Sandaracinus amylolyticus: one gene and its partner. The protein of the gene in region 2 interacts with the protein of the main gene of each other region in a pairwise test. Links are inferred from orthologs where the notes say so. Each region holds a gene or a part of one and is shown on either strand. Other genes may lie near its edges. The genes, in order: DB32_RS18445 and rlmB.

Region 1 (15,349 bases), 550 kb from region 2 along the record:
TGATGCTCCAGGAGGTCGACACGATCTTCGAGAGCACGCTCGACGTGACGCTCGACGAGCCGCCGATCTGCGACACCACGCGCACCACGGTGAGCGCGGCGCGCATCGGCGACTTCGTGCTCGTCACGTTGCCCGGCGAGCCGGTGACGCTGCTCGTCGATCGCCTGCGGGAGCTCTCGAGCGTCGACGCGGATCACACGATCGTCGTCGGCTACGCGCAGGATCACGGCGGCTACATGATGACCGCCGAGGACTGGCTGCGCGGCGGCTACGAGCCGACGATCACGTTCTGGGGCCCGCTCGAGGGCGAGGCGATCATGGAGGAGGCCGCGCGCCTCATCCCGCTCGCGATGTCGACCGAGCGCGAGGACGCGACCGAGGGCGGCACCACGCGCGTGCAGGTGCCGGTGATGGACGACGCGCTCGAGCCCGACGCCGCGCCGCTCGCGGGCACGGTGCCGAGCTCGGTGCCGCCGACGCTGCTCACGCGCCGCGGTCGTCCGGTCGCGGCGCAGCCGCTCGAGGTCGCGCGGCTCGAGTCCGCGTACTTCGTGTGGATCGGGGCCGACCCGCTCGCGGGATCACCCGTGGTCACGATCGAGCGCGAGACCGCGACGGACACCTGGGAGACGGTGGCGCGCCCCAGCGGCCGCGCGGTGGGCGAGGGCGACGTGCTGCTGACGTGGACTCCGGATCCGCTCTCGGGCGACGGCGCGCGCACGCACTACTGGGCCGCAGAGTGGCAGGCGGTGGGCTGGCTCGACGACGCCGCGGGCACGTACCCGCTCGCGCCTCGTCGCGGCGCGCCGGTGGGGGCGTATCGCTTCCGCGTGGTCGGGCCGGGCTACGAGATCACGAGCGAGCCGTTCCGCGTCTCGCCGGCGACGCTGGGCGTCGTCGTGAGCGACACGTCGATCGAGGTGAGCGCGAGCGCGCCGTTCGGGTATCGACTGCTCGACCTCGAGAGCGGCGCGACGCGCCCCGCGCCGCTCCGCGGCGAGACGATCGAGGTCGCGTTCGACGGCGGCGCGCCGACCGAGATCACGCTCGATGCGTCGGGCCGCGGCACGCTCTCGCCGCCTGCGAGCTGGACCTCGCTGACCGTGACCGACACCCACGGGAACAGCGGCACCGCGACGCGCTGATTGGCTCCCCGCGACGTGTCGGGCGCGCCCTTGACACGTCGCGTCAACACGCGCACATGCACGCGCGAACGCCATGACCGACGCCGGACGGATCCTGCTCCTCGAGAACATCCACCCCGACGCGCGCGCGAACCTCGAGGCCGAGGGCTTCGAGGTCGAGCTCCTCAAGAAGGCGCTGCCCGAGGACGAGCTCTGCGAGCGCATCAAGGGCGTCGTCGCGGTCGGCCTGCGCAGCAAGACGACGATCACGCCGAAGGTGCTCGCGGCCGCCGACAGGCTGCGCGCGATCGGCGCGTTCTGCATCGGCACGAACCAGATCGCGCTCGACGAGGCGAACCGTCGCGGCATCCCGGCGTTCAACGCGCCGTTCTCGAACACGCGCAGCGTCGCCGAGATGATGATGTGCGAGATCGTGATGCTCGCGCGTCGCTTCGGCGATCGGAACAACGAGATGCACCGCGGCGTGTGGACGAAGAGCGCCGAGGGCTCGCGCGAGATCCGCGGCAAGACGCTCGGCATCGTCGGCTACGGGCACATCGGTCGTCAGGTCGGCGTGCTCGCCGAGGCGTTCGGCATGAACGTGCTCTTCTTCGACGTGTCGGCGCGCCTGCCGATGGGCAACAACCGCGCGGCGCAGAGCCTCGAGGAGCTGCTCGAGAAGTCCGATTTCGTGACGCTGCACGTCCCCGAGACGCCGTCGACGAAGGACATGATCGGGCAGAAGCAGATCGCGCTGATGAAGAAGGGCGCGTACCTGATCAACGCGAGCCGCGGCACCGTCGTCGACATCCCGGCGCTCGCGGAGGGGATCAAGACCGGTCACCTCGGCGGCGCGGCGATCGACGTGTTCCCGGTCGAGCCCGAGGGCAACGACGGTCGCTTCGTGAGCGAGCTGCAGAGCCTGCCCAACGTCGTGCTCACGCCGCACATCGGTGGCTCGACGGCGGAGGCGCAGGTCGCGATCGGTCACGAGGTCTCGAACACGCTGATCCGCTTCCTCAAGTACGGCGCGACGAACGGCGCGGTGAACTTCCCGAACGCCGAGCTGCCGAAGCGCGACGGCGTGCACCGCTTCACGCACGTGCACCGCAACGTGCCGGGCGTGCTGCGCGACGTGAACCGCATCGTGTCGGAGGCGAGCGCGAACGTGGTCGGTCAGGTGCTCGCGACCGACGCGAACATCGGCTACCTCGTGATGGACGTGTCGGAGGAGACGGCGCGTCGCGTGGGCGAGGAGCTCTGCCAGCGCATGGCGGAGCTGCCGACGACGATCAGCGCGACGCTCCTGTACTGAGCTGCCGGAGGGGTCTTGGAAGACCCCTCCCCCCGACCGGCGAAGCCGGATCGGGGCCCCCCTCCCCAAACGCTGCGCGCGGGGCCCCAGCCCCGCTTGCTCTCTTGCGGCGGCCGGATCCGATCGATTGGGCCCTCCCGGCGCACACGAGCTCGTCTGGCGGCGGTCGTCGACGATGCCGTTTTGACGAAATCGTCTGGCGGCGGGTGTCGACGCTGCCTTTTTGACGAAATCGTCTGGCGGGGGGTGTCGACGCTGCCGTTTTTGACGAAATCGTCTGGCGGCGGGTGTCGACGCTGCCGTTTTTGACGAAATGGTCTGGCGGCGGGTGTCGACGCTGCCGTTTTTGACGAAATGGTCTGGCGGCGGGTGTCGACGCTGCCGTTTTTGACGAAATGGTCTGGCGGCGGCCGTCGGCGACCACGTTTCTGACGCGCTCGTCCGGCGCGCTTCGATGTGTGCTTATCGAAGCACGAGCTCGAGGCGGGGGCGCCGACGGGGCTCGAGGTGTCGCGGCGTCGCGACCGTGAGCGCGTGATCGGCGCGCACGACGAGCTCGATCGTGCGCTGTGCCTCGATGGGGATCGTGATCGTGATCGGGCGTGCCGCGCCCGTCGTGACGCGCGCCCGCGCGAGCTCGTGACCATCGGGGCGCGTGATCGTGATCGTGCCCTCGCGCGCGCGACGCGTCGCGGGATCGGGCGCGTGCAGCACGAGCACCGCGCGCTCCGGCGCGTCGAGCAAGGGATCGAATCGCAGCCACAGCGCGCCGTGGCGCGCGCCGCCGATCGTGATCGCGTCGTCGCCGCGCTCGAGCGCGCGAGGCGCGCCGTCCTCGGTGATCGCCCAGCTCTCGGGCGCACGATGCGCCGCGTGCCCGGCGCTCGGCGGCAGGCCGCCACACGCCCCGTCGAGGCCGCACACGCGCCCCTCGCCGCACGCGAGCGACGACGCGCACGGCACGCTCGACGCGCCGCATCCGAGCGCGGTCAGGAGCGTCGCGGCGAGCAGCCATCGCATGGGTGTCACGGTACCGGTGTCGCGGCCCGGTGTGCTACGTAGCGAACAGATGGTGGAGGTCAGGATGCGCGGAGTCGTTCGTGCCGTGGGCGCTCTCTTCTGCGCGCTCGCGATGGTGGCGTGCGGTGGCGAAGAGCGCGCGGCGGAGCCCGCCCCGGCGCCCGAGGGCGCAGGCAGCGGCGCGCCGACCACCGCGCAGGCGCCCGCGCCCGGGGGAGGCTGTGGTGATCCCGCGGCGGCGCGCGAGGTCGCGGAGGATCCGTCGTTCGAGCTTCGCGCGACCGCGAGCGGGCCCTATGCACCGGGTGAGGAGGGCCGCTTCGACATCGCGCTCACGCCGCGCGGCAACTACCACGTGAACACGCAGTACCCGATGGCGATCCGCCTCCAGGGCCCCGGCGACGTCGCGTTCCAGCGCGCCGAGCTCGGGCCCGACGACGCGGCCGAGATGGTCGAGCCGCGCGCACGCTTCCAGGTGCCCTTCACCGCGCGCGCGGCGGGCGAGCACCGCGTCGTCGCGGAGGTCGACTTCGCGGTGTGCACGCCGGAGTCGTGCATGCCCGACTGCCGCACGCTCGCGCTCGTCCTGCCGGTCGGCGGCGCCGCCGCGCCCGCCGAGGGCGCGACCGCGACGCAGTGATCGCCGCGCCGTGATCGCGATCGCCTCGATGCGTCGAGGCGGCGCTCTCGGTCCCCAAAACCTTCCGACACGGAGCTCGCCGAACCGCATGGAGAACGGCCCCAAGCTGGACAGCTCGGAAGTCCTGGAGCGCATCGGCGCCTCGATTCGCGATCGCTTCGCGTCGCAGAAGCGCGTGCTCTCCTTCGAGGAGTACCTCGCGCTCTTCCGCCAGCACCCCTGGCGTCACAGCCGCGACGCGGCGCGTTACCTGCGCGACTGCTTCGATCACTTCGGCAAGGAGACGCTATCGAAGCCCGGTGGCCCGCAGACGCGGTTCAAGCTGTTCGATCTCGCGTTCCTGAAGGAGACCGACGGGCGCCGCCGCCACGACTACCTCGTCGGCCACGAGGACATCCAGCAGGCGTTCTATCGCGTGCTCGGCAACTTCGTGCGCGAGGGCCGCATCAACAAGCTCGTGATGCTGCACGGCCCGAACGGCAGCGCGAAGACGACCTTCGTGCACTGCATGATGAAGGGCCTCGAGGCGTACTCCGAGACCGACGACGGCGCGCTCTACGTCTTCTCGTGGATCTTCCCGCGCGGCCGCGACGGTCGCACCGTGGGCTTCGGCTCGAACGACGACTCGATGATGCGCGACGGATCGTTCGCGCACCTGCCCGACGCGCAGATCGATCTGCGCATGGTGAGCGAGCTGCGCGAGAGCCCGCTGCTGCTCCTGCCGCGCCCCGAGCGCCGTCGCCTGGTGCGCGACGCGTACGAAGCCGCGAACATCCAGGAGGTGCCGACCGCGCTCGTCATGGAGGGCCAGCTCGGCGCGAAGAACAAGCAGATCTTCGAGGCGCTCCTGACGGCGTATCGCGGTGACCTGCGCCGCGTGCTCGCGCACGTGCGCGTCGAGCGCTTCTACGTGTCGGAGCGCTATCGCCAGGCTGCCGTGACGGTCGGCCCGCAGATGGCCGTCGACGCGCAGGAGCGACAGATCACGATGGATCGCTCGCTCGCGGCGCTGCCCGCGTCGCTCGCGTCGCTCTCGCTGTACGAGACGCACGGCGAGCTCGTCGACGCGAGCGGTGGCCTGCTCGAGTTCAGCGATCTCCTGAAGCGTCCGCTCGACGCGTGGCGCTATTTGCTGCTCGCGGTGGAGGAGGGCGAGATCGCGCTCGCGCAGAGCGTGCTCCCGCTGAACGCGGTGTTCGTCTCGACGTCGAACGACATCCACCTCAAGGCGTTCCGCGAGCACCACGAGTACCGCTCGTTCCGCGGCCGGCTCTCGCTGGTGCGCGTCCCGTACCTCCTCGACTACAAGGCCGAGCAGGGCATCTACGACGCGCAGATCGTCCCGCAGGTGCGCACGCACGTCGCGCCGCACGCGACGTACGTCGCCGCGCTCTGGGCCACGCTCACGCGCCTCCGTCGCCCGCAGACCGAGAGCTACGAGAACAAGAAGCTCGGGCAGCTCGCGTCGTCGCTCACGCCGATCGAGAAGGCGGAGTACTACGCGGACCTCGTGATCCCGAACCGCTTCTCGAACGAAGAGTCGCAGATCCTCCGCGCGAACTTCGCCGAGGTGAAGCACGAGACCGACACCTGGCCGAACTACGAGGGCTCGACCGGCGCGTCGCCGCGCGAGATCCGCGTGCTGCTGCTCGACGCGGCGCAGGACCCGGCGTTCAAGTGCCTCTCGCCGCTCGCGGTGCTCGCGCGCATCCGCGAGCTCTGCGAGGCGGACGACTACGACTTCCTCAAGGAGACGCCGGAGGGCGGCTACCACGATCACCGCGGGTTCGTCGACGTCGTGCGCGAGCGCTGGCTCGATCGCGTCGACGACGAGTTCCGCAGGAGCACCGGCCTCGTGGAAGAGACGCAGTACCTCGATCTCTTCGACAAGTACGTCACGCACGTCTCGAACTGGGTGAAGCGCGAGCGCGTGTACAACCCGGTCACCGGGCAGTACGAGGAGCCCGATCAGAAGCTGATGGAGAACGTCGAGGGCATGCTCGGCGTGCAGCGGAACAACGACTCGTTCCGGCGCGATCTCATCAGCGCAGTGGCCGCGCACGCGCTCGATCATCCCGGCGAGAAGGTGAGCTATCCGCGCCTCTTCCCGCGCTACATCCAGCAGGTGCGCGAGGCGACGTACGGCAAGCGCAAGAAGCAGCTCGCCGAGATCGCGCGCGACGTGATCGCGACGGTGAACGCGGAGACGGCGCACCTCGACGCGGAGCGCATCGCGCGCGCGAAGGGCACCGTCGAGCGGCTCGAGAAGCAGGTCGGTTACGCCGAGCCGTCGATCCGCGACGCGATCGGCGAGCTGCTGCGGCGTCGCTACGAGCCGTAGCGAACGGCCTTTCTGTCGAGTGGAGGGGGCGATGGACGGGACGGGGCTCGCGCTCGATCGGATGCGCTACCAGCGCGTCCCTCCACAAGGTGCGCGCGTCGACGACGTCTCGACGCGCGCCCAGCAGCACTGGGACGTGGTCGACGAGGCGGGCACGACCATCGCGCGCGCCGAGGTGTTCGAGGGGCGCGAGCAGTGGGGCGTGCGACTGCTCGACCGCGCGCCGCACCTGCACGACTCGGATCTGATCCGGCTCGTCGCGCACCTGCTGGTGTGGCACGCGCAGTGTCGGACCGAGACCGTCGACGTGGTGCTCGCGCGAACGCACGAGCACCACACGCTCGTGCGCGTCAGCGGAGACTACGTCTGAAGCTCGCGATCCTCGGGTCCGGCACCGCGATCCCGCATCCGCGGCGCGGCGCGAGCGGCTACGCGCTGATCGCGCCGAGCGGCGAGGTGCTGCTGATCGAGTGCGGTCCGGGCAGCACGCGACGATGGCCCGCGTTCGGGATCACGTTCGAGCGCGTGCGCGGCATCGTGGTGACGCACCACCACGTCGATCACTGCGCGGATCTCGCGCCCGTGATGTTCGGTCGCAACGTGCCCGATCCGCCGGTGCGCACGCCGCTCGCGATGCTCGGCCCGGTCGGGCACCACGCGCTGATCGACGGGCTCGAAGGTCTCTACGGCAGCGCCGTGATGGATCCTCTCGGCATGCGCGAGGTGATCGAGCTGCGCGACGGGGATCGCCGCGTGGTCGGGCCGTTCACGATCGACGCGCGCGAGGTGCTCCACGTCGCCGGCTCGCTCGGGCTGCGCGTGACGTGCGGTGGGCGCGTGCTCGCGTTCAGCGGCGACAGCGGCAAGTGCCCCGAGCTGACGGCGCTGTGTCGCGGCGCCCACGTGGCTTTGCTCGAGTGCAGCTATCCCGCGTCGCGCGCGACGACGAAGCACCTCAACACGCGCACGGCCGCGGAGACCGCGGTGGACGCGAAGCTCTCGCGCGTGGTGCTCACGCACTTCTATCCGCAGTGCGACGACGTCGACGTCGCGGGCGAGGTGCGCGCCGCGGGCTACACGGGCGAGCTCGTGCTCGCCGAGGACGGCTTGGTCCTCGACGTGTAGCCCCAGTGGTCCACTTGGCACGCTCCGTCGTGGGAGCACGTGGGTGCTACATTCGCGCGACCCATGCGCGTTCGTCTCCACGTCAACGTCGATCACGTCGCGACCATCCGTCAGGCGCGCGGCACCGAGTACCCGGATCCCGTCGAGGCCGCGATGCTCTGCGAGTGGGCGGGCGCGCACGGCATCACGGTCCATCTGCGCGAGGATCGGCGGCACATCCAGCTGCGCGACGTCGAGGTGCTGCGCCGCACCGTGAAGACGATGCTGAACCTCGAGATGGCGGCGACCGAGGAGATGGTTCGCGTCGCGCTGCAGGTGCGGCCCGATCTCGTCACGCTGGTGCCCGAGCGCCGCGAGGAGCGCACGACCGAGGGCGGGCTCGACGTGCGCGGTCAGCTCGCCGCGCTGCGCGGCGTGCGCGAGCGCCTCGACGCGAGCGGCATCCCGACGAGCTTGTTCGTCGATCCCGACGCGGATCAGGTGCAGGCGTCGATCGAGACCGGCGCCGCGATGATCGAGCTGCACACCGGCGACTACGCCGAAGAGGCGCGCCGCGGCCACTCGACGAGCGAGCTCGAGCGCCTCGCGCGCGCCGCGAGCTACGCGCGCATCCACGCACCGTCGATGAAGGTCGCCGCGGGGCACGGGCTCACCGCGCGCAACGTGGTGTCGCTGGTGGCGCTCGTGCCCGAGCTGGTCGAGCTCAACATCGGCCACGCGCTGATCTCGGACGCGGTGCTCGTCGGTCTCGATCGCGCGGTGCAGCGCTTCCTGCGCGCGATCGAAGAGGGCGAGCAGCTGCGGTAAGCGGGCAGGGCGATGCTGCCGCTCGTCGGACGAGACGAATCGAGAGCGATCGACGCGAAGGCGATCGCGGCGGGCGTGCCCGGGCTCGTGCTGATGGAGAACGCGGGGCGCGGCGCGACCGACGTGCTGTGCGCGCGGTTCGCGGATCGGCTGCGTCGTCCGCTCGTCGTCGGGGGGCTCGGGCAGAACGGCGGCGATGCGTGGGTGGTCGCGCGGCACCTCCTCGTGCGCGGCGTGTGCGCGGAGTGCGTCGTGCTAGGCGATCCCGCGAAGGTCGCGGGGGATGCGAGGGTGAACCTCGACGCGCTGCGCGGCCTCGGCGTCGACGTGCGCGCGGTCGCGGAGAGCGATCTCGAGCACCTCGAGTCGCTCGCGGCGCGCGCGAGCGTCATCGTCGATGGCCTCTTCGGCACCGGTCTGGATCGCGTGATCGACGGGTTCCGCGCGGACGCGATCCAGCGGCTCGCGGCGACCGAGGTGCCGTCCTTCGCGCTCGATCTCCCGAGCGGGCTCGACGCGCAGACGGGCGCGGTGCTCGGTGTCGTGCTGCCCGCGCGCGTGACCGCGACGTTCGCCGCGCACAAGCGCGGGCTGCACCAGCACCCGGGCGTGGATCACGCGGGCGACGTCGTGCTCGTCGACATCGGTGTGCCCGCGCCGCGCGACGCGCGCGCGTCGCTCCTCGAGCGTTTCGATCTCGCGCGGCTCGTGCCGCGGCGCGCCGCCGACGCGCACAAGGGCAGCGCGGGGCACGTCGCGATCTTCGCGGGTTCGCCGGGTCGCACCGGCGCGGCGTTGCTCTCCGGGCTCGGCGCGATGCGCGCGGGCGCGGGGCTCGTCACGCTCGCCGCGCGCGGGGCGGCGCGCGCCGCGCTCGACACGAAGGTGATCGAGCTGATGACGAGCGAGATCCCCGAGGCGCTCGAAGCCGGTGTCGCCGCCGCGCTCCGAGAGTGCGAGCAACGCGACGCGGGCGTGCTGGGCCCCGGCGTCGGCCTCGACGCGACCGCGCGCGCCTACACGACGCGCGTCGCGATCGAAGCGACGATCCCGCTCGTGCTCGACGCCGACGCGCTCAGTGCGCTCGCCGGCGATCCCACCGTGCTCACGAAGGCGCGCGCGCCGCGCGTGCTCACGCCGCACCCCGGCGAAGCCGCGCGTCTGCTCGGCACGACGAGCGCCGAGGTCCAGGCCGCGCGTTATCACGCCGCGGAGCAGCTCGCGGCGCGCACCGGGCAGGTCGTCGTGCTCAAGGGCGCGCGCACGATCATCGCGTCACGCGAGCGTCTCGCCGTGTGCCCCGCGGGGACGCCGGCGCTCGGCGTGGCGGGCACGGGCGATGTCCTGAGCGGCGTGATCGCGGCGATGCTCGCGAGCGCGAGCGAGGGCGACGTGTTCGACGCGGCGTGTGCCGGCGTGCTCGCGCACGCGATGGCCGGGGAGCTCGCCGCGGTCGCGGATCGTGGGCTCTTCGCGCGCGAGGTCGCGGACGCCGTGCCGCACGCGCTCGCGCGGTCGCGCGCTCACGCCGCCTCGGCGACGTAGCCTTCGCGGTCCGCGTACTCCTCGAGCTTCCGCTTCATCGCGCGACGCGCGCGGTGCAGGCGCGACATCACGGTGCCGATCGGACAGCCGATCGCGTCGGCGGCGTCGCGGTACGAGCGCTCCTCGAGATCGACGAGCACCACGACGCGCCGGAAGTCCTCGGGCAGCGCGTCGAGCGCGGCCTGCACCTCGTCGCCGAGCGACTCGCCCGGCGCGTCCGCGATGTGGCCGTCCCAGCCCTGCGCGCGCAGCTCCTCGGCGTGCACCGCCTGCAGGATGTCGCGCTCGCGGCGCTTGCGGCGATACCCGTTGATGAACGTGTTGAGGAGGATGCGATGCATCCACGCGCGCCCGTTCGTGCCCGGCTCGAAGCGATGCCAGAAGGTCCATGCGCGCATGACCGCGTCCTGCACCAGGTCCTCCGCTTCGGCGCGTGAGCCGGTCAGTCGGAGACCGGCGCCGACGAGCTCGCGTCGGTGGCGAAGCACCTCGCGCTCGAAGTCGACCAGCTGGCAGGCACGCGTCTCTCGCTCGACGTTCATCGGGACCTCCCGAGCACGCCCGTCGAGCAAGGGCCGGACCACGCGCGATCCGGCCTTGTTTTCTCGATGATCGCGCGTGTTCCGCGCGAGGTGCACGAGCCGTCGAGCTGCCACGATGTCGATGGCCAGCCACGACGTCGTGTCAGCCTGTCAGCGCCGATGATCCGCTGACGGAGCGTCACGGGCACGCGCCGTTCGGCGCGCCCGGCGTGCCGTAATACGGGCCGCCTGCGGTGCTCGAGTACGTCGCGCTCATGCTCGCGGGACACCAGTTGCTCATCGACGCGTTCTCCGCGATCGGCCGCGAGTCGGGGAACTCGGTCGAGTACTTCAACACGCTCGTCGCGGACGTCCACGTGACCGAGTCGATCGTCGTCCCGCCCGCGATCAGCTCGAGCGTGTCGCCGCTGTTGTCGAGCACGATGCCCGAGCCGGTGTACGAGAGGTCGTAGACGAGCCCGCGGTTCTCGGCGGCGACGGTGCTCTGCGCGAGCACGAAGCGCGCGCCCGCCGGGAGGACGTGACCCGCCGGGATCGTGTACGTCGCAGGAGGGCTCGAGATCACGAGCCCGCCGAGATCGACGAGGCAGTCTCCGGCGTTCAGCAGCTCGATCCACTCGCCGCGATCCTCGGTGCCGGTCTCCGTCCGGATCATCACCTCGACGATCGCGAGGTTCGTCGCGGTCGGCGGGCAGGTCGGCGGCCCCGAGTCCATCCCGCCGGCGTCGGTGCCGGAGTCGATCGGCATCCCGCTGTCGCGTGGGCCCGAGTCGATCACCATCGCGTCGACGCTCGCGTCGCGTCCCGCGTCGCGACCTGCGTCCGCCACCGCGCCGTCGAGGTTGCCCCCGTCCTGGCCGCGGCCCGCGTCCTCGACGCCGCCGCTGCCGGTCGCGCAGCCGCTCCCGATCATCGCGCACGCCACGATCGCCCACAGCCACCGCATCGCCCGTCTCTCGCCGCCTCGCGCTCGCATCCGCCTCGGCCTCCGTGGATCGAAATCAGGGTGCGGGGATCGCCGGCGCACCGGCCGCCGCGGACTCCAGGAACCCGCGGATACGCGCCTGCGCGCTCGTGTCGTCGAACACTGCGAAGTGCCCCTCCGACGGATACTGCAGCAGCCCGGCCGTCGCCTGCCCGCCCGCGACGTTCGCGCTCACCGCGCCGCTCACGGCCGCGATGCCGAGCAGACGGTGCGCCGGGATGCTGCGCGCCACCGGCTCGACCTGCGGCACGCGCATCGACGTCGCGAGCGCCTCGATCGATCCCGGCGGCGAGAACTCGTCCATCAGGCCCTCGGTCGAGAGCACGCTCTTCGGCGCGAACCCCGGTCGCGGCGACGCGAACGCGAGGTGCCCGAAGTTCGAGCCGTCGCTCGCGTCGATCCACGACTGCACCAGCGTGATCACCGGATGCTCGAAGCCGAAGTGCTCCGACTCGAACGCATCCTGCACCGACACGCCCGGGAGCTGGAGCGCCACGCGCACGACGTCGGGGATCGAGATCGGCTCTTCCTTCTCGAGCAGCGCGTACGCGAGCACCGCGCTGCCCGCGCTGATCACCGCCGCGCTCACTCCGTCGTCGATGCCCAGATAGACCGGCCCGACGAGCCCGCCCTGCGAGTGCCCGAAGAAGAACACGCGCTCGGGGTCGAAGCGGATCTCGCGCCCGGCGCGATCGGCGACGCGCATCGGCACCACGAGCCCGGGCACGACGCGCGCTTGCTGCACGATGTCGAGCGCGCTCTGGCGGTTGTTGTCGCGCGCGGCGTCGGGGTTCTGGATGTTGAAGAAGAGGATCTCCGGCGAGCCCCCGGTCGGGTTGCGCGCGCCGTGGTGGATCTGATCGATGCCCATCGTCGCGATGCCCGCCGCCGCGAGTCGCGTGCCCGTGCCGTCGTCGATGAACGAGCGATAGTCGCCGCCGGTCCCGTGCGCGTAGAGCACCAGCGGATAGCCGCTCTCCGGCATTTCGCCGAGCGGCACCGTCAGCGCGAAGCGCGCGTCGTACTCGCCGTGCACGACGGGCTCGCCGTCGGCGCCGGGCTCCATCGCGCCGCCCTGGGACGCGTAGGGCAGCTCGCCCTCCTGGAAGATCGGCACCGGCCCGTACGTGCCGCGGAGCTCGGTGTACGACGCGCGATCGACGCGCATCCACGTCGCGTCGCGCGGCGTCGGCGCGGGATACTCCGCGTGCATCCAGTCGCGGAACAGCGCGAGCTCGGCGACGGGATCGTGCGTCGTGAACACCGCGAGCGAGAGCACGTCGTCGGTCGCGATCCCGGCCTCGGCGAGCGCATCGAGCGCGGGCTGGTACGTCGCGCGCGCCGTCTCGATCGTCGCGTCGCCGCCGCCCGCGATCATCGCCTCGAGATCGGTGTCGCGCGCGAGCGTCTCGCCGGTCGTGGCGCGCACGCGACGCGTGACCACCGCGGCGTAGCGGCGCCCGCCCGCGAGCGGGATGCCGTGCACCGGCCGCAGCGCGATCGAGCTCGCGGGCCAGAAGATCGTCGCGCGCTCGTTCGCGACGACGACCATCGGATGCCGCTCGAGGTACGTGTCGCTCTCGGGATCGAGATCGACGACGAACACGCTCGCGTCCTCGCGCACGCTGGCCTCGGGGCTCACGGGCAGGCTCGCGGGATCGATCGCGCGCGAGAAGCGGAAGTAGATCGCGCCGTTCGTCCCGAAGCCGCGCAGCCGCGCGGTGGCCGCGTCGACGTAGCGCTGCACGAGGCGATTGCCGCGCGGGTTCGGGAACGTGCGCACGTCGATCGTGCCCTCGCTCGTGCGACGGAGATCGCTCGGCCACGGCAGATCCAGGAGCGGCTCGTCGCCGGTGCGCGGCACCTCGAAGATCGCGCGCGGCGGTCCGGCGTCGGGCGCGCCTGCGTCGACCGCGGGCGTCGACGCGTCGGCGTCGTCGAGCGGCGCGGGCCCGCACGCGACCGAGAGCGTCGCGAGCGCGAGCGCCATCGCGAGCCGGAGCTTCGCCGCGCAGCGCTCGCTCGCGCCGTGTCGTCGCTCGTCGCGGGCTGGACGGCGATCGCACGACGAACGCCTGCACCGCGCCGCGAGCGCTCGAAAAGCCAAGGCCTCCATCCCGCGACACTGTACCGCTTGTCGCCTCCGCGACTCCACAGGGGTCCATTTCCCATTCGCGCGCGGGGGAATCCGATCCGCTCCTTGACGCTCGTGGCGCTGCGCCACCATAGTTCCCGCACTTTTCACGAGGGAATCTCCGGATGGCCAGGACGTACGCCGATCTGCTGCAGGACGTGAAGGGCTCGGTGCAGCAGGTCTCGCTCGAGGAGATGAAGCGCCGGCTCGAGGCGCGCGAAGGATACGTCTTCGTGGACGTGCGCGAGAAGGACGAGTGGCGGCAGGGCTACGTGCCCGGCGCGCTGCACGTGCCGCGCGGCTTCCTCGAGATGCAGGCGGAGTCGAAGCTCCCGGACAAGAAGGCGAAGATCGTCGTGTACTGCGCGGGCGGCGTGCGCAGCGCGTTCGCCGCGAAGACGCTCGCGGAGCTCGGCTACCAGCACGTCGAGAGCGCGAACCCCGGCTTCGTGCGCTGGAAGGATCTCGGCTATCCGCTCGAGAAGCCCGCGGAGCTCACGCCCGCGCAGCTCGATCGCTACTCGCGCCACATCCTCCTGCCCGAGGTCGGCGAGCGCGGGCAGGAGCGCCTGCTCAACGCGCGCGTGCTGCTGCTCGGCGCGGGCGGTCTCGGATCGCCGGCCGCGCTCTACCTCGCGGCGGCGGGCGTCGGCACGATCGGCATCATCGACAACGACGCGGTCGACGCGTCGAACCTGCAGCGTCAGGTGCTCCACGGCACCGATCGCGTCGGCACGCCGAAGGTCGAGAGCGCCGCGCGCACGATGCAGAACCTCAACCCCGACGTGAAGGTGATCCCCTTCCAGTCGCGGCTCACGAGCGCGAACGTCGACGAGGTGTTCGATCACGGCTGGGACGTGATCGTCGACGGCCTCGACAACTTCCCGACGCGCTACCTCGTGAACGACGCGAGCGTCTGGAAGAAGATCCCGGTCGTCCACGGATCGATCTTCCGCTTCGACGGACAGGTCACGACGTTCTGGCCCGAGAAGGGCCCGTGTTATCGCTGCCTCTATCCGGAGCCGCCGCCCGCGCACCTCGCGCCGAGCTGCGCGGAGGCGGGCGTGCTCGGGATCCTCCCCGGCGTGATCGGGACCATCCAGGCGACCGAGGCGATCAAGATCATCCTCGGCAAGGGCGAGCCGCTCGTCGGCCGCCTGCTGACGTACGACTCGATGAAGATGCAGTTCCGCACGCTGAAGCTGCGTCGCGATCCCGAGTGCCCGGTCTGCGGATCGAGCCCGACGATCCACGAGTACATCGACTACGAAGGCTTCTGCGCGCGATAGCTCCTCGGGATCGCCACGAGCGCGCCATCACGCGCGATCACGATCGCGTGCCATGAGCACACATCGTGATCGCGCGGCGATCGTCGGGCTCGTGACGATGGTCGTCGTCGCATACCTGGGCGCGTACTGCGCCGCGCGCGCCTCGCACCGACTCGTTCACGAGGTGTCGTTCGACGGCAGCGCGAGCGAGATTCACCGCGTGTGCGCGGGCGACGACGCGACGGTGCTCTGGGAGCTCCCGTTCGTGCCGCTCGCGCGCATCGAGGGCTGGCTCTGGTACCTCGACTGACGCGCTATCATTCGCCCGTGAGCCGCGACGTCGATCCCCGTGCGGAGGAGCCCCCTCGCGCGCCTCCTCAGGACGCGTGGGACGGCATGTCGAGCGCGGAGCGCGCCGCCGTCGTCGAGTCCCTGCCCGCGGCGATGACCGACGCCGAGATGTCGCCGCCCGAAGGTGACGCGCACTACGACGCGAAGAACGA
Region 2 (15,294 bases):
CGATGATGCTCGCGACGCGCGTGGGCGCGGGCATCGCCGCGGAGATCGGATCGATGGTCGTCACCGAGCAGGTCGACGCGATGCGCATGTGCGCCGCCGATCCGATCGAGTACCTCGTTGTGCCGCGCTTCCTCGCCTCGGTGCTGATGACGTTCTGTCTGCTGATCTGGGCAGCGGTCGTCGCGTTCGGCGCGGGGATGGTCACCGCGAACGTGGTGTTCGAGGTCAACTACGCGACGTTCGCGAACTTCTCGATGGTCGATGCCGGCGACGTGATCGTCGGGCTGACGAAGATGCTCGCGTACGGCGCGGCGATCCCGATCGTCAGCGCGCGCTGTGGGCTCACGACGTTCGGCGGCTCGGAGGGCGTGGGCTGGGCGACGACGAACGCGGTCGTGCAGAGCTCGCTCGCGGTCATCGTGCTGAACTTCGTGATCAGCAGCGTGGGCTTCCTGCTCTTCCCGGGCTGACGTGCCGATCCAGTTCAAGCACCTACGCAAGGCGTTCGGTCCGAAGGTCGTGCTCGACGACGTGTCGATCGACGTGAACGACGGAGAGTGCTTCTTCGTCATCGGCGGATCGGGCGTCGGCAAGAGCGTGCTGATCAAGCACCTCATCGGCCTTCTGCGCCCGGATTCCGGGGAGATCTGGCTCGACGGGCAGGAAGTCTCGCGCCTGTCCGAGGCCGACTTCCATCCGGTGCGGAAGCGCTGCGCGATGGTCTTCCAGAGCTCGACGCTCTTCGACTCCATGACGTGCGAGGAGAACGTCGCGCTCCCGCTGCGCATGCACCGCGGGCTCTCGCTGAGGGACGCGCGCGTCGAGGCGCGACGAAGGCTCGAGCAGGTCCACATGGAGGCGTTCGGCGATCGCTATCCGGCGGAGCTCGGCGACGGCATGCGCAAGCGCGTCGCGATCGCGCGCGCGTTGACGCTCGAGCCACGCTACGTGCTCTTCGACGAGCCCACGACGTCGCTCGATCCGGTGTCGGCGCGGCGCGTCGATCAGATGATCCGCGAGCTCTGCGATCGGCTCGGCGTGACCGCGATCGTCGTCTCGCACGATCTCACGTCCATCTTCACGATCGCCGACCGAATCGCGATGCTGTACAAGGGTCGCGTTCGCGTGGTGGGGACGCCCGAAGAGCTCCGGCGCACCGAGGATCCCGTGGTGCGCCAGTTCATCGAAGGCCGTTCCGAGGGGCCGTACGAGACATGAAGCTCTCGCTCGAAGCGCGGGTCGGCCTGCTGGTGCTCGTCGCGCTGGCGTTGCTCGGCGGCTTCGTGTTCCTGCTCGGCGGGATCGACTTCCGCGACGGCTTCACGATCTACGCGGACTTCGACAATCCAGGCGCGGTTCAGGCGGGCGCGCCGGTGCGCGTCGGCGGCGTGCGCGTCGGGAGCGTGGAAGAGGTGCGCTACATGGGCCGCCGGCTCGACCCCGAGACCGGACGCCGTCCGCTGGTGCGCCTCCGGCTCGAGATCGATCGCGACGTACGCGAGACGATCCACGACGACGCGCTGCTCTACGTGACCTCGCAGGGCGTGCTCGGCGAGCAGTTCATCGCGATCGATCCCGGCACCGCGGAGCGCCCGGCGATCGCGGAGGGCGCGATCCTCGACGGAGTCGATCCACCGCGCCTCGATCTCGCGCTCGCGCTCGGGTACGAGCTGCTCGAGGCGGTGGTCGACGGGCTGCGCACCAACCGCGAGGAGCTCGGCTCGCTGCTCGACGACATCGTCGCGCTCATCCACGCCGTGCGCGAGCTGCTCGAGCAGAACCGCGATCGCGTCGCGCACATCCTCGAGAACGTCGACACGGTCGCGGGCGAGGGCGTGGAGCTGCTGCGCGGCGCGCGGCGCGAGTACGTCGAGGGACCACGCCCGCAGCGCATGCTCGCGCGCCTCGACCGTCTGACCGCGACGCTCGATCGCGAGACCGGGCCGCTCGTGACCGACGTGCGCGAGGTCGCGAGCAGCGCGCGCGAGACGCTCGACGCGATCGGCCCCGAAGAGCGCGAGGATCTGCGCGAGACGATCCGCGCAGCAGCGCGCGTCGCCGCGACGGCCGAGCGCACTGCTGCGGATGCGGAGCGCATCGTCGCGCACGTACGCGGCGGGGAGGGCACGGTCGGCGCGCTGCTGATGGACGAGGAGGTCTACGACGATCTCCAGGAGCTCATCCGCGACCTGAAGCACAACCCGTGGAAGTTCTTCTGGCGCGAGTAGCGCGCTTCAGATCGACTCGGCGTCCACGAGGACGACGCGCTCGCCGATCACGTCGAGCCGCTCGGCGACGCGAGCGTGCAGATCGACGCGCAGCAGTCCCGGCTGTTCGTCCCGCGCGAGCGTGCCGGCGTTCAGGATCGTGAGCGCCGCGCCGAAGTGCCGGATCATGCGCTGATGCGTGTGCCCGCGCGCGACCCAGCGGATCTCGCGTCCGTCGAGCAGCTGCTGCAGCGCGGTGTTGCTCGCGAGGGCGTAGCCCTCGTCCCACGGGCGAACGCCCGCCATGTCGTCGTCGCCGAGCCCGTGGCAGAGGAGCAGCGGACCGGCGGGCGTTTCGTATCGCAGGGTGCGGGGGAGGGTGCGTACGAATGCGAGCGCGCTCGGGGAGAGCTCGCTCGTCGCGTGCGGGAGCTTGCGCATGGTGCGCTCGAGGAACCAGCGCTCGTGGTTACCCGCGACGACGTCGACGTCGGGCGCGCGGAGCTGGTCGAGGCATCGCTCGACGTCGCCCGGACCGTCGAGCACGTCGCCCACGACGAGGATGCGCTCGGCGCCCCACGCGCGGAGCGAGTCGAGCGCTCGCGCGAGCGCGAGGTGCTCGCCGTGCACGTCTCCGACGATCCCGAATCGCGCGAGGCGCATCGCCGGCGCGCTACGCGCCGCCTGCGTCGATCTCTTCAGGCGGTCCCGCGTCGGGCTCGTCGGGCGGCCCGGCGTCGGGCTCGTCGGGCGGTCCCGCGTCGGGCTCGTCGGGCGGTCCCGCGTCGGGCTCGTCGGGCGGCCCCGAGTCCATGCCCGGCGGCCCCGCGTCCATCTCGACCGGCGTGCCCGCGTCGATCTGCTCGCCCGCGTCGATCTCCATCGCCGCGTCCACGCCGACGCTCGCATCGGCGCTCGGCACGGTGCCCATGCCGAACCCGCTCAGGTCACTCGTGCACACGCCCATGTTGCACGCGAGCCCCGCCGAGCACTGCGTCGATCTCACGCACGCCGCGCCCTCCGCGAGGTTGCTCGGCGCGCCGCTGCAGCCGACGGCGAACAGCATCGTCGCGACGAGGCTCCACCACACACGGGCTGGGCGCATGCGACGAGCCTACGCCGCGCGTCGGATCGATCCAAGCGAGGCACCCAAGGTCGCGCCGAAGGGTCGTGTCCATGACCGCGCGACCCGCCTTCGCACGCGTGCTCGGCGCGTGTGTGGCCGGACGTGCGCAAACGCGCCGACGAAGCGGAAATCACTAGGAAACCGAGCGGCCGACGGCGTTGACACTCACAATTCGGCCCTGCTAGATTCGCCGGCGATATCGTCGAACAGGCATGCGCGACGAGATGGTCGGCGCGAGCCGACGCCGACGACCCTGACCCAGTGGATGTGCGGCCCGCCGCGAGCGGCGCCGAGAAAGCGCGAGAGCGGGAGAACCCGATGGCGGAGCAGAAGGAGTCCTCGGTCCTCTTCAACCTTCGGGAGCTGATGAACCTGGAGGAGCAGCGCATCAGCGACGAAGAGGCGACGAAGCGCAAGGCGGAAGAGGACGCGCGGCTCGCCCGGGAGGCCGAGGAGCGCAAGAAGCGCGAGGAGATCGCGGCGAAGCAGCGCGCCGAGGAAGAGGCGCGCGTCGCTGCGGAGCGCGCTGCGCGCGAAGAGGAAGAGCGCAAGGTCCGCGCGAAGGAAGAGGCCGAGCTGCGCATCCGCCTCGAGGCCGAGCAGAAGGCGCGCCTCGCGGAGCAGGAGCGCCTCCTCGCGCACGAGCAGGAGGTCAAGCGCATCGAGGCGACGCGCCGCAAGGGCGTCCACCCGGGCGTGTTCGCGGCGGTCGGTCTGCTCGTGGTCGGCATCGCCGCGGGGGTGTGGTTCGGCGTGGTCTCGCCGCAGCTCGAGGCGAACCGGATCGCGCAGGAGGCCGCGCAGCGCGAGGCCGAGCGTCGCGCCGCCGAGGCGCAGCAGCTGCAGGCGCAGGCCGACGAGGCGCGTCGCGCGGCGGAAGAAGCGCAGCGTCGCGTGGCCGAGATGGAGTCGCGCGCGGCGCAGCTCGAGGCGTCGGGCGACACGCAGGCCGCGGAGCAGGTGCGCGCCGAGGCGCGTCGCGTCCGCACCACCTCGCCGCGCCGCGCGGCGGCGTCGAGCGGCGCGTCGTCGGGCAGCCGCAGCAGCGGCAGCACGGGCTCGTCGGGCGGCGGTCGCCGCGGCGGGGACGACGACGATCCGTTGGCGGGCCTCGAGGGGCTCTGAGCCTTCGCGAGATCGGGTGAGACGAGGGGCTGCGCGAGTGATCGCGCGGCCCTTCGCGCTTTCGGGGCGCGGAGTCCGTGGTATGCAGCGCGCCATGATGCGATCGGGTCGCGAGCGCCTGGTGTTCCCGCTCGACGTCGAAGATCTCGCGGAGGCGCGCCAGTGGATCGCGCGGCTGCGCGATCACGTCGGGGTCTTCAAGGTCGGGCTCGAGCTGTTCACCGCGATCGGGCCCGACGCGGTGCGCGCGGTCCACGACGCGGGCGCTGCGTGCTTCCTCGATCTCAAGCTGCACGACATCCCCGCGACGATGGCGGGCGCGACCGCGAGCGCGGTGCGCCTCGGCGTGCGGTACCTGACCGTCCACGCGGCAGCGGGCCCCGCGGCGCTGCGCGCGGTCGCGGGCGCGGCGGCAAACAGCGGGACGACGTTGCTCGCGGTGACGGTGCTGACGAGCCTCGATCGCGGCGAGCTCGACGCGATCGGCATGCGCGGTGAGCCGGCCGACGCCGCGACGCGCCTGGCCGGGGTCGCGCGTGACGCGGGCGTGCTCGGCCTCGTGTGCTCGCCGCACGAGGTCGCGACGCTGCGCGGTGTGGTCGGGGAGGGCGGCGTGATCGTCGTGCCGGGGGTGCGTCCCGCCGGCGCGGATGCCGGTGATCAGCGTCGCGTCGCGACGCCGACGGATGCGATCGCGGCGGGCGCGGATCTGCTCGTCGTCGGTCGACCGATCCGCAACGCGCGCGATCCCGAGTCCGCCGCGCGCGCGATCGCGAGCGAGATCGAGGCGGCGATCCGATGAAGCGCGTCGTCGCAGGGCCGCGCGCGGTGATCGAGGCGCTGCGGGCGCGCGCGGGCGCGATCCACGTCATCTACGTCGAAGAGGGCGCGAAGCCGAGTCGCGAGCTCGAGACCGAGCTGCGCGCGAAGAACGTGAAGGTCGAGCCGCGCCCGCGCGCCGAGCTCGAGGCCCTCGCGCCCGACGGACGGCACCAGGGGATCGTCGCGATCACCGGCGAGTACCCGTACGCGTCGCTCGAGGAAGCGCTGGTCGCGGCGCGCGAGCGCCCGCTCTTCGTCGCGCTCGACGAGATCACGGATCCCCACAACTTCGGCGCGATCGTGCGCAGCGCCGTCGCGTTCGGCGCCGACGGCGTCCTGACGCTGAAGGACCGCGCCGCGCCGGTCACGCCGGTCGTCGTGCGCGCGAGCGCGGGCGCGACCGAGCACGCGCGCATCGCGCGGGTGACGAACCTCGCGCGCACCCTCGCGTCGCTCGCCGAGGATCACGAGATGCAGATCGTCGGTCTCGCGATGGACGGCGACGTCGCGATCGACGAGCTGCCCGCCGCGGAGCGCGGTCGCGTGCTGGTGATCGGCTCCGAGGGCAAGGGCATGCGGCCGCTGGTGCGCAAGCAGTGCACCGTCGTCGCGCGGATCGACATGGAAGGTCCCGTCGCGTCGCTCAACGCATCGGTCGCCGCGGGCATCGCGCTCCATGCCGCGAGCCGCGCGCGGGCGCGCGAGCTCAGCGAGTGACGTCGAGCTCGCGCGCGAGGCGCTGCATCGCCTCGCGCAGCTCGGCGTGGATCACGAGATCCGCCTCCTGATCCGCGACCGTCGCCTCGCGGTTGATCACGACGACGCGCGCGCCTGCTGCCCGTGCGCGCGGCGCGAGCCCCGCGACCGGCCACACCTCGAGCGACGTCCCGAGCACGACCAGCAGATCGCAGCGATCCACGGCGCGCTCCGCCTCCGCGAAGTCGTCCGCGAGCGCCTCGCCGAAGAGCACCACGTCGGGCTTCACGAGCCCGCCGCAGCGATCACACGTCGGCACGCGCTCCCGCGCGCTCGCGCCCGGCGGCACGTCGTCGAAGAGCCGCAGCGTGTCGAAGCGCGCGCCGCACGTCGTGCAGCGCGCCGTGCGCCAGGTGCCGTGCACCTCGAGCACGCGCCGCGAGCCCGCGCGCTGGTGCAGACCGTCGATGTTCTGCGTGACGATCGCGTGCACGAGCCCGCGCGCCTCGAGCTTCGCGAGCACGCGGTGCGCGACGTTGGGCTCGGCCTGACCGAGCGCGCCGAAGCGCTCCGACCAGAACCCGTAGAACGCCGCCGGATCCGAGCGGAACCCCGAGATCGAAGCGACCTGCATCGGGTCGTGCTTCGCCCAGAGCCCGCTGCGCGGGCTGCGGAAGTCGGGGATCCCCGAGTCCGTCGAGACCCCCGCGCCCGTGAGCGCGACGGTGCGCTTGCTCTCGCGCAGCCACGTCCCGAGCTCTCGCACGCGCTCGTTCGTGCTCATCCCTCGCGCTCCGCGCCGAGCGCGCGCCGCAGCACCGCCTCGACCCGATCGAGCACCTCGACGTGATTCCGCAGCAGCGCGACGCCGTGCGCGCCGCTCTCGACGATCATGGGCTCGGTCGACGTGATGCGACCCATCGCGCTCGCGGTCTCCACCGAGTCCGGCTCCTCGCGGGCGACGACCGCAAGGAAGTCGTGCCCCGCGAGCGCGAGCGCCGGTGTGATCGCGTCGAACCCTCGGTACGCGCGACCGGGCGAGATCGCGACCACCGGCCCGATGCCCTCGCTGCGCGCGCTCGCCGCGATCACCGCGGTCGATCCGATGCTCGATCCCACGAGCCCGACGCGCGCGGGGCGCACGCCCGACGCGTCGCCGCGCACGAACTCGATCGCCGCGATCACGTCGTCCGCGGTGCGCGCCCACGTCGCGTCGTCGAAGTCGCGCCACGAGAGCGTCGCCCCACCGTCGCCCTCGGTGCTCGCGCCGTGGCCGCGCAGATCGATCGCGAGCGTCGCGATGCGCGGCGTGCGCTCGAGCCGCTCGAGCAGCGGGGCCCACTCGCTGCGATCCGAGCCGAGCTGGTGCACGAGGATCACGAGGGGCGCGTCGGGCGCGGCCGCGGCGCGCAGCGTGCCGGTGATCGTCACGCCGTCGGAGGTCGTGAAGCGCACGTCGCGCGGCTCGGGCGGAGGCGCCTCGGGCTCGCTCGGGGTCGGCGGCGCGGGCGCGGCAGGGGCCGCGGCCGGACGCTCGCTCGCGCGCTCCGCGGGCTCGGCGCGCGTGCACGCGAGCGCGACGATCGACGTCGCGAGGATCGGCGCGAGCCAGCACGTTCGGCGGCGCATGCGCGCACTCTACCTTCGCGTCGCGATTTCGTCGTCGGCCTTCGAATGGTGGCGCGATCTCCACGCGTCGACGGAGCGGAGGGCCGCACCTATGATGCCTCGCGATGACCCGGACCGCGGCGGCGCTGGTGATCGGAAACGAGCTCCTCACCGGCAAGATCCAGGAGGCGAACGTCGCGTTCCTCGCGAAGGAGCTCTTCGCGCTCGGCATCTCGCTCCGTCGCGTCGTGATGTGCAGCGACGAGGCCGACGTCATCGCCGAGGACCTCAACCTGCTGCGCGCGCGCCACGACCTCGTGTTCACGAGCGGCGGCGTCGGCCCCACCCACGACGACCTCACGATCCCCGCGATCGCGCAGGCGTTCTGCCGGCCCCTCGTGCGCGATCCGGTGCTCGAGCGGATGATCCGCGAGCACTTCGGCGCGCGCACCACCGACGGACACCTGCGCATGGCCGAGCTGCCCGAGGGCGCCGAGCTCGTCGCGAACGATCGCATCACGTGGCCGGTGCTGCGCGTCGACAACGTGTTCGTGATGCCCGGCGTGCCCGAGATCTTCCGGCTCAAGTTCGAGCTCGTGCGCGATCGCCTCGGGCGCGACGTGCCCTTCGTGTCGCGTGCCATCTACACGCGCTGCGACGAGGGCGAGATCGCGGCGCTGCTCGAGCGCGTCGAGCGCGCGTTCCCGGGCGTCGCGATCGGCAGCTACCCGCGCATCGGCGACCCCGAGTACACCGTGAAGCTCACGTTCGACGGCCGCGACGACGCGCTGGTGAAGCAGGCGCTCGAGGCCTGTCTGAGCGAGCTGCCGACCGAGAAGATCGTCCGCGCGGACCGCTGAGACGACGAAGACCCCGAGCGGCCGGAGCCTCTCGAGGTCTCGTCGCGACGTCCGCGCCGGCTCTCAGTACGCGTTCTGGCGGACCTTCCGACCGAACACGGTCAGGAAGATGATCCACAGGTCGAAGAAGAGGCCCCACCGGCGGATGTACTCGAGGTCGTGCTCGATCCGCTTCTCCATCTTCTCCAGCGTGTCCGTCTCGCCGCGCCAGCCGTTCACCTGCGCCCAGCCGGTGAGCCCCGGCTTCACCTTGTGGCGCAGCATGTAGCCCTGGATCCGCTTGCGATACTCCTCGTTGTGCGCGACCGCGTGGGGGCGCGGACCGACGAGGCTCATCGAGCCGCCGACCACGTGGAAGAGCTGCGGCAGCTCGTCGATCGACGTGCGCCGGATGAACTTCCCGATCGGCGTGATGCGCGGGTCGTCCTTCGTCGCCTGCTTCACGACGGGCCCGTCCTCCGCGACGCGCATCGAGCGGAACTTCAGCACCTCGATGACCTCGCCGTTGAGGCCGTAGCGGCGCTGCTTGAAGAAGATCGGGCCCTTGCTCGTGAGCTTGATGATCACCGACACGACGATCATCACCGGCGACGCGACCAGCAGCGCCATCGTGCCGAGCACGACGTCCTCGAGCCGCTTGAGCACTCCGTCGACGCCGTAGAACGGCGTCTCGAAGATGCTGATCACCGGCAGGTCCCCGAGGCTGCTCCAGCGACCGTGGAGCAGGTCGAACACGAAGAAGTCGGGCACCAGGTACACGCTCGCCGTCGAGTCCGCGAGACGACGCAGCAGGTCCTGCACGCGCGGCTCGGCGCGCAGCGGGAGCGCGATGTACACCGCGTCGATCTCGCCGCGCTTGCTGCGCTCGACCACGTCCTCGAAGGTGCCGACGAGCTGCGCGCGACCGGTCGGCAGCTCGGGCAGACGGTCCGGCGTGCGGTCGTCGAAGAACCCGAGGATGTTCATGCCGAGCCACGGCGACGTCGAGATGCGCCGCGCGAGCATCTCGCCGATCTCGGTGACGCCGACGATCGCGACCTGCCGCGTGTTCCGGCCCTGCTCGCGCAGCCTCCGCAGCGTCAGCCGCGCGACGATGCGCACGCTGCACATCGCGAGCGGCGAGAGCACGAACCACGTGATCGTCGCGACGCGCGAGAACTCCTCGCTCAGCTTGAGCAAGAAGGCGACGCCGAGGAGCATCGGGATGACGGGCACCCACGTGCCCCACACCCGCATCAGCTCCTTCGGGATCGGTACGCCGCGCCAGGTCTGGTAGAGACCCGTGGTCTCCGCGACGAGGAGGTACGCGAGCACCGCGAGCAGCGTCGCGACGGTGTCGTCGGTCCGCCAGTCCGCCTGGTCGTAGAACCAGACCGCAGCGACGTAGCCCGCGATGATGCAGACGGTGTCGGCGAGCCGCGCGAGCCCCGCCGTGTTCCCCCCGCCCGTTGGCCGAATCAGCCCCGTTTTCCTGGCCATAGTCAAAACGAGACGAGGTGCCCCGGTCCCCTGGGAGCGCCCGTCGCCACCGTCTCCGGTCTCCCCGCCTCGACGCGGATGATGAGCAGCTACTGTGCCGGGTCGCCGTCGCTTTCCGATGCTGCGGATCGCGCGGCCGACGGTGTCACAAACCGCGCGCGACGTCGACCGTCGCGAGCGTGATCGTCGCGCGCACGCCACATTCCGGGGGCTCGCCGTTCCGTTCTGCTACGCATGCGCCCGCCATGATCCGAAGCTCGTTGTGGTTCGCGTTGCTCGCGGTCGTTGCGCTGCTCGTCGTTCCTGCGTCCGAGGTCGCTGCGCAGGACGCGCCGCCCACCGTCGCCTCCATGCGAGAGGAGGTCGCACGGCTGCGCACGTCGCGCCCCGCCGCCGTCCCCGAGGGCACGCTCACGAGCATCGAGTACCTGCTCGACGTCGCGGAGCGGATCGAGCGCGGCGAAGGGCCGCAGTCCGCGCGCTGGCGCGCCACGGCCGCGCGTTATCTCGCGGCGGTGCGCGAGGGCCGCGACCCCTACGTGGGCGAAGCGAATCGCATCACGAACCGCGGTTACGTCTCGCCGGTCTCGGAGACGCGCCAGGGATACGCGATCTACCTGCCGCCGAACTACGACCCGAGCCGCCGCTATCCGCTGCTGATCATGATGCACGGCGGATCGAGCAACGGGAACCTGTTCCTCGGCGTCGTCATGGGGAACAACATGGACTGGCTCACGTACTCGCAGCACCTGTGGGACGAGTACGAGCCGCGCTGGTCCCCCGAGTGGATCGTCGTCGCGCCCGACGGGTTCGGTCAGGTGCTGTGGCGATGGATGGGCGAGCAGGACGTGCTCGACGTCGTCGACGACGTGCAGCGCCACTACTCGGTCGATGCGAGCCGCGTCGTGCTCGGTGGGCTCAGCAACGGCGGGCTCGGCGCGTACGCGATCGGCATGCGCCACGCGTGGCGCTTCTCGATGGTCATGGCGATCGCGGGCGCGCCGAGCTGGGTGCAGTACGCGGGCGGCTCGCCGACGAGCGACGAGATGCGCCTGCTCCACCAGGTCAGCGGCATGCACCTCGTCGAGAACTCGCTGAACACCGAGTTCCGCTTCTTCCACGGCTCGCGCGATCCCGGCCCGATGCGCCCGCGCTACGTGACCGAGATGGAGGAGCACATGCGCGGGCTCGGGCTCGAGCCTCGCGTGCGCTGGTACGACTTCGGGCACGACCTGCTCTACCTCGTGCACCGCCACGGCCGCGCGTACCCCGACTGGGCCCAGTTCACCCAGCAGTCGCGCCCCGCCGACGTGCGCGTGGTGAGCGCCGACTACCGCGCCAACCGCCAGCACTGGGTCACGATCACGCGCATCGAGGGGTACCCGCGGCTCGCGAAGGTGCGCGCCCACGCCGAGGAGGGCGCGATCACGATCGAGACCGAGCACGCGCGCGAGGTCGCGCTCGATCTGCGCGACGCACCGGTGGGCGAGGGCGACGTGCTGCGCATCAGCGCCGACGGCGCGGAGGTGTATCGCGGCGCGCGCGGTCCGCTCGGTCACGTGATCCATCTGTCGCGCGTCGACGGCGCGTGGCGCCTCGGGTTCCTCCCGCGCGAGGAGGGGCGGCTCGAGAAGGTGCCGGGGCTCTCGGGGCCGCTGACCGATCCGTATCGCGACGGGATGATCCACGTGTACGGCACGCGCGATCCCGAGCGCACCGAGGCGCTGCGCGAGGCCGCGCAGCGCGGCGCGCGCGGATGGCCGCTCTGGCTCTGGCAGCACCAGCAGCGCGTGGTCGCGGACACCGACGTGACCGACGCGATGATGGCGCGCTCGCACCTCGTGCTCTACGGCACGCCGGGCTCGAACGCGCTGATCGAGCGCATGCAGGATCGCTTGCCGATCCGCGTCACGAGCGAGGGCGTGCAGGTCGGCTCGCGCACCTATCGCGCGCAGGGCGTGGGCACGCGCTTCGTGTACCCGAACCCGCTCGCGCCGAGCCGCTACGTCATCGTACAGGCGGCGCCGACGGTCGAGGCGGTCGCCGCCGGGCACAACCTGCCGGACTTCCTGCCCGACTGGGTCGTCTACGAGGGACGCACCACGCGCACGCGGCAGCGCCTGATCAGCGGGCGCAACGGACAGCTCGCGCAGGGCTTCTTCGACGATCAGTGGGCGCTGCCGGAGAGCGGCGCGAGCGCGCGCATCGACGCGCGCCACGACGTGCTCGGCGGAGGCGAGGGCGAGATCCTCTACGCGCAGGCCGAGATCGACGGCGCGCAGAGCGCAGCGCCGCCGATCGACGAGACGCCCGAGGAGCGCGCGCGGAGGCTCGAGCTCAACGCGCGGATCGGCGCGCCGGCGGACTTCGTGATCCCGAGCGCGGTGCTCGCGCAGGATCCCGCGCCGGTGCTGCCGCCCGCGCAGGTGCCCGCGGCGCCGCCGCTCCCTCGGCGCTTCCTCGCGCCCGCGAGCGACCCCGCGGGGCGCATCGCGCGCCGCATCGCGACGCAGATCCCGACGTTCCTCAACTACCGCGCGATCATCCCGGGCGGCGAGTGGCGCGTGGAGCGCGGCGCGGTCTGGCAGGTGCGCGCGCAGGACGAGTGCTACGCGGCGCTCCCGACCGCGGGGGTGCCGGCGCGCCCGGTGCCGGCGCAGCGCACGCCGATGCCGTCGCCGGTGGTGATCACCGGGCCGATCGGGGGCGTGCACTTCCGGATGATCCGCCCCGAGGACGAGCCGCTCGTGATCTCGTGCGAGCTCGCGTCGCGGCTGCCGGCCGTCGCCGAGATCGTGCGGGCCCACGGGGTGCGCGCGATCGACGTGCTGAGCGCGCACCGCAGCTCGCCGCAGCAGAGCTTCCACCGCATGGGCCTCGGGCTCGACCTCTTCGCGTTCGAGCAGGAGGGCGGCGCGCTGCTGAGCGTGTACGACCACTTCCTCGAGACGCCCGCGCACCGCACCTGCGACGCGCCGCTGCCGGAGGAGCCACGTGCGCGCGCGCTTCTCGAGATCTCGTGCGCGCTCGCGGAGTCGCGGCTGTTCTCGTCGGTGCTGACGCCCAACTACAACGAGGGACACCGGAACCACATCCACGTGGACGCCCGCCCCGACGACCCGCGCATCTTCGTGCGCTGAGGCACCCGTCCGAGCCGACGGGCTCGTCATCGGAGCCGTGCGAGGCACCCGCCGGGACCGACGGGTGCGCCATCTTGTCTCGATGATGCACCCGTCAGCCCTGACGGGTGGGTCGTCGCATGTCGAAGAGGCACCCGTCCGCCCTGACGGGTGCGCCATCGGATGTCGAAGAGGCACCCGTCCGCCCTGACGGGTGGGTCGTCGGATGTCGAAGAGGCACCCGTCCGCCCTGACCGGGTGGGTCATCGGATGTCGAAGAGGCACCCGTCCGCCCTGACGGGTGGGTCGTCGGATGTCGAAGAGGCACCCGTCAGCTCTGACGGGCGGCCCGTCGGCACCGGACGAGGCCCTCGCCGGCCTCGACGCGTCCCTGGTCGAGGTCTGCGGCGCCGCGTTCTCGCGGGACGGGCGGTCCGCGACGGCCGAAGGGCGCGCCTGTCCCTCGGTGCGGACGGCGGCTCGCGGCGCGGCGCGGATCGTCGCGCCCCGACCGGGCGCCACGCGCGCCGGTCGTCTGTCGCTTTCTGGACGTCGTTCGCTCCGCCGTGCGATGCGCGGAGCACGATGCGGATGGCTCGCACACTCCTGCTCGCGGCGTCGATCGCGGGGCTCGGCGCGTGCGACACGGTCCTCGACGATGGGAGCGCGGTCGACGCGTCCATCACGGCGGCTCCGGTGGTCGACACCGAGCCCGTCGCCGTCGAGCCCGTGATCGAGCCCGCGCCCGTGGTGCTCCCGCCGCCCCCCGCGCCGCCGCCGCCGGCACCACCCCACGACGCCGAGGCCGAGGCGCGCGCCCGCGAGGAAGCGGCGCGCGCCGCGTTCGAGGCGGAGTGGCCGCTCCACGGCATCGCGTATCACTTCCTCGCGCAGGTCCGCGCGCGCCCCGACGTGACGAGCCCGGTGATCGGCTACGTCCGTCGCGGCTCGCGCTTCCGCGCGAAGGAGGGGCTGCGCGGTCCCGGGTGCGCGCGCGGATGGCACGAGGTCGTGGGAGGCGGCTTCGTGTGCCGCGGCGAGGGCTTCTTGCTCGGGCAGGGGCCGCAGAGCTTCGAGCCGTCGCCGGTGCCGGCGGCGCTGCACGACGCGCTGCCCTACGCGTACGCCTACGTCGCCCGCGAGGACGCGCCGCAGTACTGGCGCATCCCCAGCGTCGCCGAGGAGCGCGAGGCCGGCACGATGATCGAGTCGCTGCGCGCGCAGGCCGCGGCGCGCGCGGCCGCGGTCACCGAGGTCGGTGCGCCGAGCGCCGAGCCCGATCTCGAGGCGCCGCCGGGCGTGGTGGCGCCGACGCTCGAGGCGAGCGCCGACGCCGGCGTGCCCGAGGGCCCGACGCTCCCGTCGTTCCTGCGCATGCGCATGCTGCGCGGGTTCTACGTCAGCATCGATCGCGAGGAGCTCGACGGCGAGCGCGCGTTCTTCCGCACGGTGCGCGGCACGTACGTGCCCGCCGGGGTGCTCGCGGAGGCGCAGCCGCCCGCGATGCGCGGCGTCGTGCTGGGCGGCGAGTGGCGCCCGCCGCTCGCGTTCGTCTATCGCCGCGGCGTGCGCGCGCTGGTGCGCGATGCGGTGAGCGGCGCGCTCACGCAGAGCGACGCGGTGGAGTTCCACACGCCGCTGCTCCTCGAGGACGAGGTGCTGGAGCGGCGCGGCTCGCGGTACCGGATCGCGCGCGACGGGCGGGTGATCCGCGAGAGCGCGCTGCGCATCGTGCCGGTGATCCCGCGCCCGGCGGGCGTCGGGGAGGGCGAGCGCTGGATCCACGTCGATCGCGGCGAGCAGACGCTGGTCGCGTACGAGGGCGACGTGCCGGTGTTCGCGACGCTCGTGTCGACGGGGCGCGCGGGCTACGAGACGCCGGTCGGCACGTTCCGCATCCAGAGCAAGCACGTGTCGACGACGATGGACGACCCCGACTCGGCCACCGAGGCGTACAGCATCGAAGACGTGCCGTGGACCATGTACTTCGAGGGCAGCTACGCGCTGCACGGAGCGTTCTGGCACGACCACTTCGGGCACGTGCGGAGCCACGGCTGCGTGAACCTCGCGCCCGCGGACGCGCGCTGGCTGTTCCAGTGGACGACGCCGGCGCTGCCGCCCGGATGGCACGGGGTGATCACGCTGCCGCGCCGGCCGGGGACGTGGATCCACGTGACTGATTGATCCGCGCCGCCGCGCCCGAGGCGCGGGAATGGACTGAGCGCGCGGCGTGCTCAGGTCCCGACGTGCAG

Evidence for each region.
Region 1: the proteins of rlmB (region 2) and DB32_RS18445 interact in binary tests that used the Escherichia coli proteins (3 or more experiments, as listed by UniProt). The link is inferred for Sandaracinus amylolyticus from one-to-one orthologs.

The regions. Positions count from the first base shown.
Region 1 is NZ_CP011125.1:4,336,597-4,351,945, forward strand. What follows is about bases 7,700-10,650. They hold DB32_RS18445 (bifunctional ADP-dependent NAD(P)H-hydrate dehydratase/NAD(P)H-hydrate epimerase), read left to right. Parts: upstream 7,700-8,384; coding sequence 8,385-9,917; downstream 9,918-10,650. Other genes in these bases: DB32_RS18440 (pyridoxine 5'-phosphate synthase), read left to right, coding at 7,700-8,372; DB32_RS18450 (sigma-70 family RNA polymerase sigma factor), read right to left, coding at 9,896-10,459; DB32_RS18455 (lamin tail domain-containing protein), read right to left, coding at 10,638-10,650. Outside these bases: DB32_RS49985 (neutral/alkaline non-lysosomal ceramidase N-terminal domain-containing protein), read left to right, coding at 1-1,145; serA (phosphoglycerate dehydrogenase), read left to right, coding at 1,219-2,439; DB32_RS18415 (hypothetical protein), read right to left, coding at 2,902-3,459; DB32_RS18420 (hypothetical protein), read left to right, coding at 3,545-4,099; DB32_RS18425 (PrkA family serine protein kinase), read left to right, coding at 4,188-6,440; DB32_RS48335 (hypothetical protein), read left to right, coding at 6,472-6,810; DB32_RS48340 (MBL fold metallo-hydrolase), read left to right, coding at 6,726-7,565; more of DB32_RS18440, read left to right, coding at 7,629-7,699; more of DB32_RS18455, read right to left, coding at 10,651-11,405; DB32_RS46870 (alpha/beta hydrolase), read right to left, coding at 11,461-13,434; molybdopterin-synthase adenylyltransferase MoeB, read left to right, coding at 13,704-14,867; DB32_RS18470 (hypothetical protein), read left to right, coding at 14,920-15,156; DB32_RS18475 (Uma2 family endonuclease), read left to right, coding at 15,174-15,349. UniProt on the Escherichia coli protein: Bifunctional enzyme that catalyzes the epimerization of the S- and R-forms of NAD(P)HX and the dehydration of the S-form of NAD(P)HX at the expense of ADP, which is converted to AMP.
Region 2 is NZ_CP011125.1:4,884,005-4,899,298, reverse strand. The notes cover bases 4,231-7,126. They hold rlmB (23S rRNA (guanosine(2251)-2'-O)-methyltransferase RlmB), read left to right. Parts: upstream 4,231-5,256; coding sequence 5,257-5,997; downstream 5,998-7,126. Other genes in these bases: DB32_RS20725 (alpha/beta hydrolase), read right to left, coding at 6,757-7,126; DB32_RS20730 (SIR2 family NAD-dependent protein deacylase), read right to left, coding at 5,987-6,760; pyrF (orotidine-5'-phosphate decarboxylase), read left to right, coding at 4,553-5,260; DB32_RS20745 (hypothetical protein), read left to right, coding at 4,231-4,458. Outside these bases: DB32_RS20770 (MlaE family ABC transporter permease), read left to right, coding at 1-470; DB32_RS20765 (ABC transporter ATP-binding protein), read left to right, coding at 472-1,218; DB32_RS20760 (MlaD family protein), read left to right, coding at 1,215-2,228; DB32_RS20755 (metallophosphoesterase family protein), read right to left, coding at 2,235-2,870; DB32_RS48380 (prolipoprotein diacylglyceryl transferase), read right to left, coding at 2,881-3,312; more of DB32_RS20745, read left to right, coding at 3,652-4,230; more of DB32_RS20725, read right to left, coding at 7,127-7,605; DB32_RS20720 (competence/damage-inducible protein A), read left to right, coding at 7,710-8,444; DB32_RS20715 (undecaprenyl-phosphate glucose phosphotransferase), read right to left, coding at 8,508-9,923; DB32_RS20705 (extensin family protein), read left to right, coding at 10,169-13,063; DB32_RS20700 (L,D-transpeptidase), read left to right, coding at 13,634-15,226. UniProt on the Escherichia coli protein: Specifically methylates the ribose of guanosine 2251 in 23S rRNA.